2 regions of the Proteus columbae genome follow, and region 1 is predicted to be linked to the other one. Evidence: predicted binding sites of a transcription regulator. Region 1 holds the regulator's gene; the other holds the start of a gene.
The links. The regulator sigma-54, encoded in region 1, starts transcription at its own class of promoters, with help from an activator protein. The targets are predictions, from matches to a motif close to GTTGGCACANNTTTCGCTNT.
Positions count from the first base shown of each region.

Region 2: the regulator sigma-54 is predicted to act here: its motif matches at 2,101-2,120, upstream of glnK (P-II family nitrogen regulator).

Region 1 is NZ_CP043925.1:531,728-535,934, reverse strand. It holds gene lptC (LPS export ABC transporter periplasmic protein LptC) at 1-47, shown strand, start outside; gene lptA (lipopolysaccharide ABC transporter substrate-binding protein LptA) at 28-561, shown strand; gene lptB (LPS export ABC transporter ATP-binding protein) at 568-1,293, shown strand; gene rpoN (RNA polymerase factor sigma-54) at 1,353-2,834, shown strand; gene hpf (ribosome hibernation promoting factor) at 2,858-3,145, shown strand; gene ptsN (PTS IIA-like nitrogen regulatory protein PtsN) at 3,295-3,762, shown strand; gene rapZ (RNase adapter RapZ) at 3,842-4,207, shown strand, end outside.
Region 2 is NZ_CP043925.1:755,923-760,129, forward strand. It holds gene F1325_RS03520 (SmdA family multidrug ABC transporter permease/ATP-binding protein) at 1-144, shown strand, start outside; gene F1325_RS03525 (SmdB family multidrug efflux ABC transporter permease/ATP-binding protein) at 131-1,918, shown strand; gene glnK (P-II family nitrogen regulator) at 2,162-2,500, shown strand; gene amtB (ammonium transporter AmtB) at 2,513-3,805, shown strand; gene tesB (acyl-CoA thioesterase II) at 3,848-4,207, opposite strand, start outside.

The DNA of each region.
Region 1 (4,207 bases):
AGGTAAACACCTATTATGAGATCCCTAATGAATCAAAAAATCCGTAATACACTGATTATCGGTACACTTTTAGCGATAAGTGTACCTGCGATGGCGCTAAAAGATGACACACAACAACCTATCGTTGTGAACTCAGAGAAACAGTCGCTTGATCTAGAAAAAAACGTCACAACCTTTACACAAAATGTTGTGATCAAACAAGGTTCTATCGATATTCGTGCTGATAAAGTTGTTGTCACACGCCCAGGTGGTGACTCCAAAAGGATCGTAATAGAAGCTTTTGGTAACCCAGTGACTTTTTATCAGTTACAAGATGATGGTAAACCTATCAAAGGTCGTGGCGAGAAAATGACCTATGAAATGGATAAAGAGTTAATGACCTTAACGGGTAAAGCCTATCTTGAACAATTAGACAGTAATATCACCGGTGATAAGATCACTTATCTCGTCCCAACTCAGCAAATGGAAGCTTTTAGCGGTAAAGGTAAACAAGTGACTACTGTTTTACTGCCTTCCCAGTTGCAAGAGAAAGGCCCTGGTGTTAACAACAAAGGTAAGTAACACTTTATGGCGCTGTTAAAAGCTGAAAATTTAGCGAAAGCATACAAAGGGCGCACCGTCGTCGGTGATGTAAGCCTGAACGTTAATTCAGGTGAGATTGTCGGCTTACTTGGACCAAATGGTGCAGGTAAAACAACCACATTCTATATGGTTGTTGGCATTGTCGCTCGTGATGCAGGTAGTATTACAATTGATGATGAAGACATTACGCTGTTACCGTTACATGAACGAGCACGTAAAGGCATTGGCTATCTTCCTCAAGAGGCGTCTATTTTTAGACGCTTAAGCGTTTATGACAACATTATGGGGATCTTAGAAATCCGCCATGATTTAACGCCTGAAGAACGAAAAGATCGAGCAGAAGAACTGCTAGAAGAGTTTAATGTCAGCCACTTACGTAACAGCTTAGGGCAATCATTATCAGGGGGAGAACGCCGCCGCGTTGAAATCGCGCGGGCATTGGCAGCAAACCCTAAATTCATTTTATTAGATGAACCTTTTGCGGGTGTTGACCCTATTTCGGTATTAGATATTAAAAAAATTATCCAGCATCTACGTGATTATGGATTAGGTGTACTGATTACTGACCATAACGTTCGTGAAACATTAGATGTGTGTGAACGTGCTTATATCGTCAGCCAAGGTCACCTTATCGCTCATGGTTCACCAGAAGAAATTCTTGAAAATGAGCAAGTTAAACGTGTTTACTTAGGTGAAGGCTTCCGCCTGTAATCTTTGATTCACTTTTACTCTGTCATGGATGACAACAGCAAAGGACTCATCGCATTATTATGAAACAAAGTCTGCAACTTCGTCTTAGTCAGCAACTGGCAATGACGCCACAGCTACAACAGGCTATTCGTTTGTTGCAACTTTCGACGCTTGAATTACAACAAGAAATTCAGCAAGCGCTTGAGTCTAATCCACTTCTAGAACAAGACGACGATCAACAAGATCCCGTTTCAGATGAGACCTCTCATACAGAGAATCAGTCAGACTCTACAACAGAAACAACAACTGAAAACGGAGTTGAAGAGTTCGACACGCTGGATGCTTTAGAGCAAAAAGAGATGCCTGATGATCTCCCTTTGGATACTCAATGGGAAGAGATCTACACCGCTGGCACTCCTTCTGGCACCAGTAATGACTATACTGATGATGAGCTTCCACTGTATCAAGGTGAAACAACTGCCTCATTGCAAGATTACCTCACATGGCAGGCTGATCTCACCCCATTTTCAGAAACAGACAGAGCAATTGCGATAAGTATTATCGATGCTATTGATGAAACAGGCTATTTAACTGTCACAACAGATGACATCCTTACTGGAATGGGCGATGATGAATTAGAGCTTGATGAAGTCGAAGCCGTATTAAAACGTATTCAACGCTTTGATCCTATTGGTGTTGCTGCTCGTGATTTAAAAGAGTGTCTTTTGATTCAGCTATCCGCTTTTTCAACAGAAACACCCTATCTTAAAGAAACGCAGTTAGTCATTAGCCAATATTTAGAGTTGCTAGGTAACCGTGATTTTCGTCAATTGATGCGTCAAACGAAATTACGAGAAGAGACACTAAAATCTGTTATTGAGATGATCCAGTCTCTTGATCCTAAGCCCGGATTAAGTATTGATACAGGCGAGTCAGAGTATGTTATTCCAGATATACTGGTAAAAAAATCAGGTGAACGCTGGCAAGTTGAGTTAAATACAGATAGCATTCCTCGCCTACGAATAAATGAGACTTATGCAGCATTGGGTCAATCGACTCAAAATGAAAGTGATGGAAAATTTATTCGTGACAATTTACAAGAAGCCAAATGGCTGATAAAAAGTTTAGAAAGCCGTAATGAGACATTATTAAAAGTCGCTCATTGCATTGTTGACACACAGCAGGCATTTTTCGAATTGGGTGAAGAGCATATGAAACCCCTAGTGTTAGCCGATATTGCTGAACAGGTTGAAATGCACGAATCCACCATTTCTCGCGTGACAACGCAAAAATTTTTGCATTGCCCGAGAGGAATTTTCGAATTGAAGTATTTTTTCTCTAGCCATGTGAATACTGATAGCGGAGGCGAAGCCTCTTCAACAGCAATCAGGGCTTTAGTGAAGAAACTAATCGCAGCAGAAAATCCAGCGAAACCACTTAGTGATAGTAAACTGGCTGATATGCTCGCAGAACTTGGAATACAAGTTGCTCGACGCACTGTTGCGAAGTATAGAGAGTCATTATCCATCCCGCCTTCAAATCAACGCAAAGAGTTGGTTTGAGCATAATTGAGAAGGAAGACACTATGGAACTTCAAATCACTGGTCATAATATTGAATTAACCGATGCTCTGCGTGATACCGTCAAAGCAAAAAGCGCGAAATTACCTCAGTTCTTTGACAAAATTAATAACGTTCAGGTTATCCTGAAAGTCGAGAAAGTTAATAAAATCGCGGAAGCGACCATTCAAGTTAATGGCGGTGAATTGCATGCCTCTGCAGAAGCAGAAGATATGTACGCAGCAATTGATGGATTAATGGATAAACTGGCTCGTCAATTAACCAAACACAAAGATAAACTGAGACAACATTAATTCATTTCCCATTGTGAAATGGAGATACAATCGGCGAAGTTACTGCGTTGTTTATGACTCGGTTTAAACCAACGCCTAATCAATATCAGTAACGAAAAACCAGATGTCACTTTGTGGCATCTGGTTTGCTGGTCTAAGTGAATAAGACAATGAACAACGATACAAAGATGAATATTAGCGACGTACTTTCTCTGGCATGTACGCATAATGATGTACATTGCACGAGTAAAAAGCGCGCGTTAGAAATTATCAGTGAAAATGCAGCAAAAGCACTTAATTTACCCGAAACACTGATATTTGAAGCCTTATTGACGCGTGAAAAAGTCGGTACAACAGGGATTGGGGGTGGTTTGGCTATCCCTCATGGACGTATTGAAAGTGATGAAACAGAAAAAGTAGTTGGAGTGTTTCTTCACCTAAGCGAACCTATTGCCTTCGACGCTATTGATAATCAACCTGTCGACTTGTTGTTCGCATTACTCGTTCCTGCAACACAATGTAAGGAACATTTACACACACTGTCTTTGATTGCAAAACAGTTGGCAGACAAAAATTTATGTCGCCGACTACGCTCCGCACAAAGTGATGAAGAGCTTTATCAGATTATCACTGAATAACCCCTACGGGTTTAGTAGGACGCGATTAGCATACAGTGGAATGATATTCATCACTGGGAAATTATAGGGGAGCTACCTCATGGTGCTGATGATAGTCAGCGGACGCTCTGGTTCAGGTAAGTCGGTCGCTTTGCGTGCGCTTGAAGACATGGGATTTTATTGTGTTGATAACTTACCTGTTGATCTTTTACCTGAGCTCGCAAAAACACTGGCTGAACGTGATGCTTCTGCTGCCGCAGTCAGTATTGATGTCCGAAATATGCCAGAGTCGCCGGAGATCTTCGAAAAAGCGCTGGAAAGTTTACCCGCTGAATATTCTCCACAACTCTTATTTTTAGACGCAGATAGAAATACCTTAATTCGTCGTTATAGTGATACACGACGTCTACACCCTCTCTCAACTAAAAATCTTTCATTAGAAATGGCGATTGATACAGAGAGTGAT
Region 2 (4,207 bases), 220 kb from region 1:
GTTGGTGCTACGAATATCTTAGTCTTAAAACAAGGTGAGATTATAGAGCAAGGTACACATCAGCAATTAATTTCAATACCAGGTTGGTATCAAGATATGTACCATTATCAGCAATTAGAGGCCGCGCTGGATGACGATGAATAAAAATAAATCCGTTAAAGCGCTATTGCCTGCATTAAAGCGTCTTTTGACTTATGGTAAAACCTATCGCAAACCCATGACATGGGGCGTCATTATGTTGTGGGTAGCCGCCGTTGCAGAAGTGGGGGGGCCATTAATTGTTGGCTATTTTATTGATGCAAAAGTTGCCACGAATAATGTGGAATTAATGTCATCATTAGGCCTAGCATTGGCTTTTATTCTTTTGCAGGTGATCGCCGCTACACTTCACTATTATCAGGCCATTGTGTTTAATCATGCCGCTGTTGGGGTTGTACAACAATTACGTACTGATGTAATGAGTGCGGCTCTAAAACAGCCATTAAGTGCTTTTGATAATCAGCCTGTGGGGCAGTTAATTTCTCGTGTAACAAATGATACAGAGACGATTAAAGATTTGTTCGTGAACGTTTTACCGACATTATTCCGAGCAATTGCTTTAGTGGTTGTAATGCTGATAGCTATGTTTTTATTAGAATGGCAAATGGCGCTTGTTGCAATGATGATATTTCCTGCGGTGATAGGTGTGATGATGTTTTATCAGCGATTGAGCACACCGATTGTACGTAATGTACGTCATTTTCTTGCCAATATTAATGATGGTTTCCACGAAGTTATCAATGGCATGTCAGTTATTCAGCAATTTAGGCAACAAGCTCGATTTGGTGAAAGAATGTCAGATGACAGTTGGCAACATTACCAAGCACGTATGAAAGCGTTAAAACTGGATGGTCTGTTATTACGTCCTTTATTAAGTATGCTCTCTGCGTTGGTTCTGTGTGGTTTATTAATGTTGTTTGGGTATCAGGGCAGTGCAGTTATTGGTGTTGGAGTTATTTATGCGTTTATTAGTTATTTAGGGCGATTAAATGAACCCTTGATCACATTGACATCTCAGCAATCGATTTTGCAACAGGCGGTAGTCTCTGGTGAGCGTGTTTTTGAACTGATGGATGCGCCTTTACAGCACTACGGTTCATCATCACATTCCATCACTCAAGGTAATATCGATGTTAACTCTCTTTGGTTTGCGTATCGTGATGAGCAATGGGTATTAAAAGATATCAATTTAACTATTCCTGCTCGTCATTTTGTCGCATTCGTTGGGCATACAGGGAGTGGCAAAAGCACTCTAGCAAGTTTATTAATGGGAAATTACCCTTGGCAAAAAGGAAATATCCATTTAGATGGGCAACCTTTAGAGGACTATTCTCATACTGCATTACGCAGTGGTATTGCAATGGTGCAGCAAGATCCCGTTTTATTATCAGGTTCACTGCATGACAACATTACGTTAGGGCGTGAATGTGATGAGTCACATTTATGGCAGGTATTAGAAACAGTTCAACTTGATCAATGGGCTAAAGCCTTACCTGAAGGACTACAAACAGAACTCGGTGAGCAAGGTAGCCGCTTATCCGCTGGACAAAAACAATTACTTGCATTGGCGCGTGTATTATTAATACCTCCTCGTATTCTTATTTTGGACGAGGCAACAGCAAATATTGACTCAGGAACAGAACAAGCCATACAGAAGGCGCTAAAAGTAGTTAGGGAAAAAACAACACTGATTGTTATTGCTCATCGACTTTCCACTATTATTGAAGCCAATGAGATTGTGGTGCTTCATCGTGGTGCAATTGTTGAACAGGGTGATCATGCTAAGTTACTTTCACAAAAAGGGCGATACTATAATATGTATCAATTACAGCAAGTCAGAGAGTCTTTACAAGAACAGGAACCTGTTGAAGTAGAATAATAACCTTAAATAAAAAATATAATTTTAGAGGGCACATCATCTTTATGTATGTGTCCTTTTTTATTTCCTCATTATCTCGCTTTTATCAAAATAGCAGCCGTATTTTTGCACCAACTCGGTGAGTTTTTTCATTTTAACTATTTCAATAATTTAATTTCTATTTAAATATCAATTAATTAAATAATGGCATGCCTTTTGCTTTTCTATATGAGCTTTGTTCTTTCAAATATCGACGAGGTTTATATGAAATATATCATCGCCATTATTAAGCCATTTAAATTAGAAGAGGTAAGAGAGTCGCTTTCTGATCTGGGTATCAAGGGAATGACAATCAGTGAAGTCAAAGGTTATGGACGACAAAAAGGGCATGCAGAGCTTTATAGAGGAGCTGAGTACGAAGTTAATTTTCTCCCCAAAGTAAAAATAGAACTCGCTATTTGCGATGAGCAACTTGAGTCAGTTATGCAAGTGATTATGCAAGCGACTGATACAGGGAAGGTAGGAGATGGAAAAATTTTTGTTTTGGAATTATTGCAGGCGGTCCGTATTCGTACTGGCGAGTCTGGTGATGAAGCTCTTTAAAGGAGATATTCGATGAAACGCTTACTTTCTTTGTTATTAATGTTAGTGCTTACACACTTTTCATCATCCGCATTTGCGACTGAAACAGTAATTGTTGATAAAGCTGATAACGGTTTTATGTTGATATGTACTGCTTTGGTCTTTTTTATGACTATACCTGGTATTGCTCTGTTCTATGGCGGGTTATTAAGAGGGAAAAACGTACTTTCTTTGATCACGCAAGTGATGATGATCTTCAGTGTTGTTGTTATTCTTTGGGTTATATTTGGCTACAGTCTGGCATTTACCGCAGGTAATAAAATTTGGGGTGGGTGGTCACTTACTTTTTTGAATAACGTATCACTAGATTCACTCTCTGGTTCAATTAATCAGTATGTACATATTGCTTTTCAAGGATCTTTTGCTGTTATCACTGTTGCATTGATTGTTGGTGCATTAGGCGAGCGAGTCCGTTTTTCCGCACTGCTTATTTTCACGGTTATTTGGTTTACGTTTTCTTATATCCCTATTGCGCATATGGTATGGGGAGAAGGTGGTTGGTTAATCGATGATGGTGCATTAGATTTTGCAGGGGGAACTGTCGTGCATATTAATGCGGCTATTGCGGCTCTTGTTGGTGCTTACTTACTTGGTAAGCGACGTGATAGCCAGCATACAGCGCTTAAACCTCATAATTTACCAATGGTCTTTACAGGTACAGCGGTACTCTATATTGGTTGGTTTGGTTTTAATGCAGGTTCTGCTGGTAGTGCAAATGCGATTGCGGCTTTAGCATTTCTAAATACAGTAATTGCAACCGCAGGCGCTGTACTTTCTTGGACGGCATCAGAATGGATCACCAGAGGAAAGCCTTCCATGCTAGGCAGTTGTTCAGGTTGTATTGCTGGATTAGTGGCGATTACACCTGCTGCTGGCACGGTCGGAGTGATGGGGGCTTTATTTATCGGTGTAATGGGGGGCATTATCGGGCTTTGGGGCGTTGTTGTTTTAAAGCGCTGGTTAAAAGCGGATGATGTTTGTGATGTTTTCGGTATCCACGGTACTTGTGGTATCGCAGGTTGCCTATTAACCGGGGTATTTACGGCTTCATTCTTAGGTGGAGTAGGATATAGCGATGGTATGACACTCAGTAAACAAGTTTTAATTCAATTAATGAGTGTTGTGATCACCGTGATTTGGTCTGGTGTTGTCGCTTATACAAGTTTTAAAATCGCAGATAAGTTGGTGGGTTTACGTGTTTCAGAAGAGGAAGAGCATGATGGATTAGATTTAACAACGCATGGTGAAAGAGCTTATCAACAATAATTGTCTATTCCCCCTCGTTTGAGGGGGGAATATGCCAAGATATTATTTTGAATGTTTAGTACGTTTTTGGCGAATAACCCCTTCTTGAACAGAAGACGCGACTAGTTGACCATTTGTATTAAAGAATTTACCTCTCACAAATCCTCTACCGCCTGATGCTGAAGGGCTTTCAATCACATAAAGTAACCAATCATCTACACGGAATGGGCGATGAAACCACATAGAATGGTCAATCGTAGCGACCTGTAGACTTGTATCCATAAAGCCTAAGCCATAAGGTTGGAGAGCGGTTGGTAAAAAATCAAAATCAGAAACATAACCAAGCAAGTATTGATGCAAGAAAGGATCTGATGGCATTTCACCACGACTACGATACCAAACATAGCGTTCAGCAGGTGCTTT